One region of the Streptomyces sp. NPDC014734 genome, then DNA from elsewhere that is predicted to be linked to it. Evidence: riboswitches for the same ligand, from Rfam matches in the RefSeq annotation. Region 1 holds a riboswitch; the other holds the start of a gene.
What was found. Region 1 has a riboswitch for S-adenosylmethionine ahead of thrC (threonine synthase). Riboswitches for the same ligand answer to the same signal wherever they lie in the genome.
Positions count from the first base shown of each region.

Region 2: another riboswitch for S-adenosylmethionine. It lies ahead of ACF1CT_RS16080 (aminotransferase class V-fold PLP-dependent enzyme); the one in region 1 lies ahead of thrC (threonine synthase).

Region 1 covers NZ_JBIBYN010000019.1:171,197-176,204, reverse strand. The annotation lists gene ACF1CT_RS27170 (cold-shock protein) at 271-477, opposite strand; gene ACF1CT_RS27165 (MoaD/ThiS family protein) at 970-1,248, opposite strand; gene thrC (threonine synthase) at 1,279-2,586, opposite strand; SAM riboswitch class I at 2,605-2,732, opposite strand; gene ACF1CT_RS27155 (glucosyl-3-phosphoglycerate synthase) at 2,887-3,909, shown strand; gene ACF1CT_RS27150 (trehalose-6-phosphate synthase) at 4,087-5,008, shown strand, end outside.
Region 2 covers NZ_JBIBYN010000008.1:261,788-266,795, reverse strand. The annotation lists gene ACF1CT_RS16090 (cytochrome bc complex cytochrome b subunit) at 1-172, shown strand, start outside; gene trpD (anthranilate phosphoribosyltransferase) at 298-1,362, shown strand; SAM riboswitch class IV at 1,446-1,563, shown strand; gene ACF1CT_RS16080 (aminotransferase class V-fold PLP-dependent enzyme) at 1,737-3,113, shown strand; gene ACF1CT_RS16075 (Lrp/AsnC family transcriptional regulator) at 3,184-3,465, opposite strand; gene ACF1CT_RS16070 (rhomboid family intramembrane serine protease) at 3,462-4,214, opposite strand; gene ACF1CT_RS16065 (hypothetical protein) at 4,377-4,619, shown strand; gene ACF1CT_RS16060 (NYN domain-containing protein) at 4,660-5,008, shown strand, end outside.

The DNA.
Region 1 (5,008 bases):
GGCCCGGTCCAAGTTCTGTCACTCTCACCTGGAGAGTGCTAACGCAATGATTAGCACTCGACCCCCGAGAGTGCAAGCGTCCTCGGGGAAGGTTGGCTCGGGGCCGACGGTCCGACGACGGAACTCCGCCCCTCCTCCTCCCGGCCCCGGACACCCCTCCCGACCGCCCCGGCCGCGGGCGCACGCGCGGAGGGCCCGTACCCCTGGGTGTCCCCGGGGTACGGGCCCTCCGTGCGTGAGTGGTGTCGTTGTTGGCCGACCGCGCCGAACTCAGCCGACGGCGAGCTTGACCATGTCCGCCTGCGGCCCCTTCTGGCCCTGCGAGATCTCGAACTCAACTCGCTGACCCTCTTCGAGGGTGCGGTAGCCGTCCATCTGGATCGCGCTGTAGTGGACGAAAACATCCGCACCACCGTCGACCGCGATGAAGCCGTACCCCTTCTCCGCGTTGAACCACTTGACGGTGCCCTGAGCCATGCCTAACTCCCCTATTACTGGCCCTTGCGCAGGACCGCACTTCGCGGACCCGGGTCAGAACCCACCCTCCGACAGGAGAGGGTGTGTGTGCGCCGGAACGCGTCGACCGCGGCTGAATGTATCTGCCCAACTGCCCTCTGCAACAGGTCAATCAGACGAGAATTCCGGGCACGACTGATCGCCCGGATATGAAGGATTCACAAGGTTCCGGGGCAAGTCGGGCCGGGCAAAAGTGACTTATGGCACATGAAGATCGAGCACATTGGCCACTTCTTGTCGTGACCGGGCGCAATCTCATGGGGCGGGCGGCACGCGAAGCTGGGGGACTTCCCACACTCTACCGCGCTCAACCATGCAGAATTGCCCCCTCCGTTTGTTCCGGAGGGGGCAATTCGATAACACCGTGAAACCGCCCGACGGCCGTCCGCCCGCCGCCTGACAGCCGTCCGGCAGCGGGCGGACGGAGGGTCGTCCGACGAAGGCCCGGGAGCGTCAGCAGCCGCCCGCGACGGCGGGGATGATCGAGATGCCGGCGCCGTCCGGCGTCGCCGTCTCCAGCCCGCTCTCGAAGCGCACGTCGTCGTCGTTGACGTAGACGTTCACGAAGCGGCGCAGCTTGCCCTGGTCGTCCAGGACGCGGGCGGCGATGCCCGGGTGGTTCTGCTCCAGGGAGGCGATGACCTGGGAGAGATTCTCGCCGTCGGCCGGAACCTCGGCCCGGCCGCCGGTGTAGGTGCGGAGGATGGTGGGGATACGGACCTTGACGCTCATGGCGGATGCCTTTCTTCGGTCTCGGGAGGATCAGGCGGAGGCGAGGCCGGCGGCGCGGAACGCGTCCAGGCTCGGGCGGATCGTCGCGGTCGCCTGCGAGGTGGCGGCCACCGCGTCCAGCGTCTTGAGGCCGTCCCCGGTGTTGAGGACGACGGTGGTCAGCGACGGGTCGAGCACACCGTTCTCGATCAGCTTCTTCGTCACGCCGACCGTCACCCCGCCCGCGGTCTCGGCGAAGATGCCCTCGGTGCGCGCCAGCAGCTTGATCGCGTCGACGACCTGCTCGTCGTCGACGTCCTCGACGGCGCCGCCGGTGCGGCGGGCGATGTCCAGGACGTACGGGCCGTCGGCCGGGTTGCCGATCGCCAGGGACTTGGCGATGGTGTTCGGCTTCTGCGGCCGGACGACGTCGAGACCGGCCTTGAACGCGGTGGAGACCGGGGAGCAGCCCTCGGCCTGGGCGCCGAAGATCTTGTACGGCTTGTCCTCGACCAGGCCCAGCTTGATCAGCTCCTGGAGCCCCTTGTCGATCTTCGTCAGCTGGGAGCCGGACGCGATCGGGATGACGATCTGGTCGGGCAGCCGCCAGCCGAGCTGCTCGCAGATCTCGTACGCCAGGGTCTTGGAGCCCTCGCCGTAGTACGGGCGGAGGTTGACGTTGACGAAGCCCCAGCCCTCGCCGAGCGGGTCGCCGATGAGCTCCGAGCAGAAGCGGTTGACGTCGTCGTAGTTGCCCTCGATGCCGACCAGCTCACCGCCGTACACCGCGGCCATGACGACCTTGCCCTGTTCCAGGTCGTGCGGGATGAACACGCAGGAGCGGAAGCCGGCGCGGGCCGCGGCGGCACCCACCGCACCGGCGAGGTTGCCGGTGGAGGAGCAGGAGAGGGTGGTGAAGCCGAAGGCGCGGGCGGCCTCGACGGCGATGGCGACGACGCGGTCCTTGAAGGAGTGCGTCGGGTTGCCGGAGTCGTCCTTGACGTACAGGCCACCGGTGACACCCAGCTCACGGGCCAGGTTGTCGGCCTTGACCAGCTTGGTGAAGCCGGGGTTGATGTTGGGCTTGTCCGCGACGTCGGCGGGGACCGGCAGCAGCGGCGCGTAGCGCCAGATGGTGTTCGGTCCGGCCTCGATGCGCTTCCTCAGCTCCTCGGGGGAACCGGTCGGCAGGTCGTACGCCACTTCGAGCGGCCCGAAACAGGACGCGCAGGCGAAAATGGGGCCGAGTTCGAATCGCTCGCCGCATTCGCGGCAGGAAAGCGCCGCGGCGGGGCCCAGGTCGACGGGGGAGGCACCGGCGGAAGAAGCGGTGTCTGCTGCGGCAGTCTGCACGGCCATGATGGCGGAGGCCCTTTCTCCTCATCTTCCTTGCGACGCGTTTCGCCGCAAGACGGAATTGGCACCTTCCCCACCGTGACCTCGCGGTCGGCAGGAGGGTTGCCGGGACTTCAACGGGCCGTTCCCTCAGTCCCTCTGGATGAGCGCTGTGGCACTGGAACACATGGTCCAGGCATTTGTCGGCGGACCGACCCCGACATGCGACGGTCGTCCGCGTTGTTCAAGACTCTAACCGAAGCCCCGGACTGTTGAGATAGTCGTCCGAACCGCGAGATGGATCACATACAGGGAGTATCGACCGTGCTGGAAGAGGCCGAACGCTGGCTGACCAGGCGTTCCTGGTCAGCCGCCGACCGCCCGCTGGAACGCCTCCTGGCGGCCAAGGCGAAGGACCCGCGACGCGGGAGCGTGAGTGTCGTCCTGCCTGCGCTGAACGAGGAGGCGACCGTCGGCGAGATCGTCACGACGATCCGGCGCGAGCTGATGGAGAGGGTACGGCTGGTCGACGAACTCGTGGTCATCGACTCCGGCTCCACGGACAACACCTCGAAGGTGGCCCGGGAGGCCGGGGCCCGGGTGGTCCACCGGGACGACATACTCCCGCGCATACCCGCCGTGCCCGGCAAGGGCGAGGTGCTGTGGCGGTCACTGCTGGTGACCGGCGGGGACATCGTCTGCTTCGTCGACGCCGACCTGAGGGACTTCTCGGCGGACTTCGTCTCCGGCATCGTCGGCCCACTGCTGACCGAACCGGACGTGCAGTTCGTCAAGGCGATGTACGACCGGCCGTTCGGCGACGCTCCCGAAGCCGTTTCCGAAGGCGTCTCCCGGGGCGCCCCCGGTGGCGCTTCCGATCTCACCACCAGCCGGGCCGCCGCCCAGGGGGGCCGCGTCACCGAACTGGTGGCCCGCCCGCTGCTCAATCTGCACTGGCCGCGGCTCGCCGGTTTCGTCCAGCCGCTCGGCGGCGAGTACGCCGCCCGCCGCTCCCTGCTCGAACAGTTGCCCTTCCCCGTCGGGTACGGGGTGGAGCTGGGCCTTCTCGTCGACGCCCTGCACACGGTGGGCCTCGACGCGCTCGCCCAGGTCGACGTGGGGGTGCGCAGGCACCGCCACCAGGACGGCCAGGCGCTCGGCCGGATGGCCGCCGCGATCTACCGGACCGCCCAACTCCGGCTGTCCCGTGGCCATTTGGTCCGCCCCTCGCTCACCCAGTTCGAGCGCGGCGACCACGGCTTCGTGCCGCGTACCCACCCGGTCGACACCGAGGAACGGCCCCCGATGCGCGAGATCGAGGAGTACCTCACCCGCCACGCCGCGTGACCTCGTCGTCAGCCCCGCAGCCCGCCTCGCAGCCCACCTTGTGGCACGTCTCGCAGCCCGCCCCGTCGCCCACCGCACGGCATGACCCCGTCGGGCGCCCTCCATCGGGCCGGGCCCGCCGGGCCCGGCCGGACTTCGCACGTTTGGGCGGTTCGTGATCGGGCTAGATTCCGCAACATGGTCTCCGAGCACGCAGCCCAGCCCGCCGCCCGGCCCCGGACCCGGTCCTCCGCGCAGGTCCTCGTCGCCTCCAACCGCGGCCCGGTGTCGTACACCCTCACCACGGACGGTTCGCTCGACACCAGGCGCGGCGGGGGCGGGCTCGTCTCCGGGCTGAGCGCGGTCGACGACAAGCTCTGGGTGTGCGCGGCGCTCGGCGACGGGGACCGGGAGGCGGTCCGGCGCGGGGTCGGCGAGCCGGGCGTGCGGATGCTCGACATCGACGCCGCCGTCCACGCGGACGCGTACAACGGGATCGCGAACTCGGTGCTCTGGTTCGTCCACCACATGCTCTACCAGACCCCGCTGGAGCCGGTCTTCGACGCGGAGTTCCGGCGGCAGTGGGCGTCGTTCGAGACGTACAACCGGGCCTTCGCCGAGGCGCTCGCCGAGGAGGCCGGGCAGGGGGCGGCGGTCCTGGTGCAGGACTACCACCTGGCCCTGGTGCCCGGCATGCTCCGGGCGCTCCGCCCCGACCTGCGCATCGGCCACTTCTCGCACACCCCGTGGGCGCCCGTCGACTACTTCCGCCTGCTCCCCGACGACATCGCCGAACAGTTGCTGCGCGGCATCCTGGGTGCCGACCGGGCCGCCTTCCTCACCCGTCGCTGGGCGGACGCCTTCACCGGCTGCTGCGCGGAGATCCTGGGCGGCACCGGGGACACCCGGATCGGGGTGCACGGGCTCGGCGCGGACGCGGGCTTCCTGCGCAGACGCGCGCACGAGGCGGACGTGGACGAGCGACTGGCGGCGCTGCGCGAGCAGATCGGCCCCGGGCGGAGGACGATCGTCCGGGTGGACCGGACGGAACTGTCCAAGAACATCGTGCGCGGCCTGTTCGCGTACCGCGCACTCCTCGACGAGCGGCCCGAATGGCGCG
Region 2 (5,008 bases), on a different contig from region 1:
GCCGGTCGAGATCGGCCCGACGGTCGACGAGAACGGCGTCGAGCGCAAGGTGTCCCCGCTGCAGAAGCTGCGCGCCAGGCTCAGCAGGAGCTACTTCGGCGAGGACGGCCAGATCGCCAAGCCCACCGTCGAGGAGTACAAGGAGATCACCAGCGGCCACGGTCACCACTGATCGCCTGAACTGATCGCCACAGCAGGAGCCCCGTCCATCCGATGGACGGGGCTCTTCGCTGTCCCCGGTGCTCGATAGGGTGGGAGCCGACCCCTTTTACCGGCTGTGGACCCCAGGAGCGGACCATGAACGTTGTGACCCCGATCGGCGGCGACAGCGTGGCGGACCGTTCCTGGCCCGGCGTGCTGAACCCGTTGCTGCGCGGCGAGGACCTGGGCGCGGACGACACCGCGTGGGCGATGGACCGCATCATGAGCGGTGAGGCGACCGACGTGCAGATCGCCGGTTTCGCGGTGGCGCTGCGCGCCAAGGGCGAGACGGTCGAGGAGGTGTCGGGCCTGGTGCGCGCCATGTACGAGCACGCCCGCACCATTCACGTCCCGGGCCGCACGGTCGACATCGTCGGCACCGGCGGCGACCTCGCCAAGACGGTCAACATCTCCACGATGTCCGCGATCGTCATCGCGGGCACCGGCGCCAAGGTCGTCAAGCACGGCAACCGCGCCTCCTCCTCGGCGAGCGGCTCCTCCGACGTGCTGGAGAAGCTCGGCGTCAACCTGGAGCTCAGCGCCGAGCGCGTCGTCGAGGTCGCCGAGGAAGCGGGCATCACCTTCTGCTTCGCGGTGAAGTTCCACCCCGCGCTGCGGTACGCGGCCCGGGCGCGCAAGGAGCTCGGCGCCCAGACCACGTTCAACATCCTGGGTCCACTCACCAATCCGGCCGGGGTCCGCGCCCAGGCCGTCGGTGTGGCCGACGCGAGGATGGCGCCGATCGTGGCCGGTGTCCTCGCCGCGCGCGGCAATTCGGCGCTCGTCTTCCGCGGTGACGACGGGCTCGACGAGCTGACGACGACGGCGACCTCGCGGGTCTGGGTGGTGCGGGACGGCGCGGTGCGCGAGCAGCGGTTCGACCCGCGCGACATCGGCCTGGAGCTGGTCCCGGCACAGGCGCTGCGCGGTGCCGACGCCTCGTACAACGCGGACGTGGCCCGACGGGTGCTGGCCGGCGAACCCGGGCCGGTGCGCGAGGCAGTGCTGCTCAACTCCGCGGCGGCCCTGGTCGCCCTGGACCCGACGGACGGCACGCTGGACGAACAGCTCGCCGCCGGGGTCGTGAGGGCGGCCGAGTCCATCGACTCCGGGGCGGCCCGGGCGGCGCTGGAGCGCTGGGTGGCGGCCAGCAACGCCTGAGCGCGAGGAAGGTGACGCGGGGCGCGGTCCGCATCGCGGACCGCGCCTTGCGCGTTCACGGACGTATGGCAAGATGCTGAGCAGGTCATGAGTGACAGCGACTACGGCCCCGGCCCGCTGTCCGGCAACCCTCCGTCCGTGGCGGGGTGCCCCGGGTGAAGACCAGGCCGTGGGCAGCGAGGTCCGCGGCAAGCGCGGGCCCCTCGGCATCAACGAATGCCAACCCCCGGGGTCCTGGTCCCTAGGGAGTCTCTTGTGAGCACGCGAATGCGATAGGGCTTTCCGGCCCTTCTCCGCACCCTCTTCCTCTTCACGCCGCGCCGCCGCATGTCCGTCGGCGCGTGCGATTCGCCTGCCTGTTACGGGAGTTCGCCATGTCTGTCTTCACCGCTGCCGCCGACCAGTCGCTTTGTGCCCCTCTGCCGGTTCTGGGCAAGGATGTAACGGTTCCGCTGGTCACGGGTGGTGAAGTCGCCTACGCGGCCCTCGACTACGCCGCCAGCGCCCCGGCGCTCCAGCGGGTCTGGGACGACGTTGCCGCGTACGCCCCGTACTACGGCAGCGTCCACCGCGGCGCCGGGTACCTCTCCCAGCTGTCCACGGACCTGTTCGAGAACAGCCGGGCGACGGTCGCGGAGTTCCTCGGCTGCCGCCCCGACGACCAGGTGGTCTTCACCCGCTCGACCACCGACTCGCTCAACCTGCTGGCCGCCGTGATCCCCGACGACTGTCAGGTCTTCGTCTACGAGACCGAGCACCACGCCTCGTTGCTGCCGTGGCGCGACGCCCGGGTGACGTACCTCAACGCCCCGCGCACCCCGGCCCAGGCCGTCGGGACACTGGAGCGGGCGCTCGCCGACCGCGAGCCCCACGGCCCCGCGCTGGTCTGCGTCACCGGCGCCTCCAACGTCACCGGCGAACTGTGGCCGGTCAGGGAACTGGCCGCCGCCGCCCACGCGCACGGCGCCCGGATCGTGCTGGACGCGGCGCAGCTCGCCCCGCACCACCCCGTCGACATCGCCGGCCTGGATGTCGACTGGGTCGCCTTCTCCGGACACAAGCTGTACGCGCCGTTCGGTTCGGGCGTGCTCGCGGGCCGGGCCGACTGGCTCCGGGGCGCCGAGCCGTACCTGGCGGGTGGCGGCGCCTCGCGCAAGGTCGCCCGTCGTGCCGACGGCGGGGTGGACGTCGAGTGGCACACCACCGCCGCCCGCCACGAGGCCGGTTCCCCCAACGTCATCGGCGTGTACTCCATCGCCTCCGCCTGCAAGGCGCTCACCGACGCGGGCTTCGACGACCTGGTCGCCCGGGAGCAGCACCTCGTCGCCGCGGTCCGGGCCGGTCTCGCGGACGTTCCCGAGGTCAGGGTGCTCTCGCTGTTCGGCGACGACGCCCCGCGGGTCGGCGTCATCTCGTTCGTGGTGGAGGGCTGGAACAGCTCGCACTTCGCCGCGGCGCTCTCCGCCGAGTACGGCATCGGGGTCCGCGACGGGCTGTTCTGCGCCCACCCGCTGGTCCGCACCCTGCTGGGCAGCGACCCGCAGCAGGTCGGCGAGTGCGGCGCGCCCGAGGCCGAGCCGGGGGAGCTCTCGCTCAACGCGATCCGGGTGAGCTTCGGCGCCGGTACGCCGGACGAGCACATCGAGCGGTTCGTGCGCGCGGTCAAGGAGCTGGTGAGCGAGGGCGCCCAGTGGAAGTACCGCACCGAGGGCGGCCGCTGCGTCCCGGACCGGGGCGAGGCCCAGCTCTGACCCCCCACGTCATCCGGCGGGGGCGGACCGATGTGGTCCGCCCCCGCCGGATGACGTGAGCCGGGACTTCTCAGCCGTCGAGGCCGATGTTGAAGGCCGCCTCCAGGTCGTGCTGGGAGTAGGTGCGAAAGGCCACGTGGGTGTCGGTGGCCTCGACGCCGGGGATCTTGCTGATCCGGCCCGGGATGACGTCGGCCAGGTCGTCGTGCGAGGCCACCCGGACCATGGCGATGAGGTCGTGGGTACCGGTGACGGAGAAGACCTCGCTGACGCTGTCCAGCGCGGCGATGGCCTCGGCGATCTCGGGAATCCGGTCCACGCTGGTCTTGATGAGCACGATCGCGGTGATCACGGTTGGCTGTCTCCCTCGGTGGCCGCGGCTGGAGCCTTCACTCTATCGGCACGTCGATAGCGTCCCCACGCGTAGAGGAAGCCGAGGGCGAAGCCGGCCACATGGGCCAGATAGGCCACGCCCGGCCCTCCGTCGCCCGCGCCCCGGACCGCCAGCCACTGCAGGGCGAACCAGAAGATCAGCACGATCCAGGCGGGGAAGCGCAGCGGCAGGAAGAAGAGGAACGGGAACAGGCTGGTGACCCGGGCCCTGGGGAAGAGGTAGAGGAACGCCCCCAGCACCGCCGAGATGGCGCCCGACGCGCCGACGAGCGTCTGGTCGGACGCGGCGTGCGCCGCCGCGTAGGCGACCAGCGCGAGATAGCCGCAGCCGACGTAGAAGAGCAGGAACTCGGTGCGGCCCATGCGCTCCTCGGCCATCGCCCCGAACACGTACAGGAACAGCATGTTCCCGAGCAGGTGCAGCCAGCTTCCGTGCACGAAGAGGGCGGTGAGCGGGGTGAGGAGGGCCGGCCCGGAGCCGTCCCACAGCTCGTTCGGGATCACCCCCCAGCGTTCGAAGTACCCCGCCTGGGCGGCGAGCAGGGCGTCCGCCGTCCCGTGGGGCGGCCGGAGACCGGAGAGCGGGCCGAGTACGAAGATCAGGCAGCACGACGCGATCAGGGCGCGGGTGACCAGAGGTCCGCCCGGGGTGACCGTCCGTAGGAGTCCGCCGGTCACCCGGCCCGCCGCGACGCGCAGATCGATCATGAACAGAGCATGACGCACATGGAGGGAACGGGACAGACCGCCTCGCCGTGTCGGCGGTACACGGTGAGGCCGTAGGGTTACGGCAGGACATCCGCAGTTCGACGGCGCACCGCGAGATCCTTGAATCAGGCAGCACGAGGCTCGACGAAAGAGGACGCAACGATGACGACGGTTCCGCAGCCGACCGACGGGACCCGCTGGCGCTGCACGCTCTGCGGAAATCTCACCCGCTTCGACGTGACCCGCTCCTCCAAGGTCGTCGAATACGTCCATCTCGACCTGGCCGGGGAGGCCACCGTCGAGGAACGCGAGGTGGTCAGTGAGACCATCGAGTCGGTGCGATGCCGTTGGTGCAACGCGGTGGACCAGATCGAGCTGGTCGCCAGGCCAGGTGCCGACTCCTGACGGAGCCGTGCGACAGACATGTGATTTGGGGTGACGGATGGTGGAGCAGCCCGCTAGCGGTGCCGATTCGGCCGAGGTGGCCGACGGCGCCGTCGAGGCGCTCGACCGCCCGCTGCCCGAGGGCGTGCGACGGCGGGTCGTCGCGCTGGTGTCGGACGCCTTCGGCGGCCTGACGGTCTCCGAACTCCCCGCCCCGCTGCGGCAGTACGCCCGATTCACCCCGACCCGGCGGGCCAAGTTCGCGGGGAACGCCATGGCGGCGGCCCTGGAGGGCGACCCGGCGTTCCGGCAGCGGATCGGTGAGCGGATCGAGGAGGAGCAGCCGGAGCTGGCCGCCGCGCTGAAATCCGGGGCGCCGCCCGCCGCCGCCGACCCGGTCGACGTCGCCG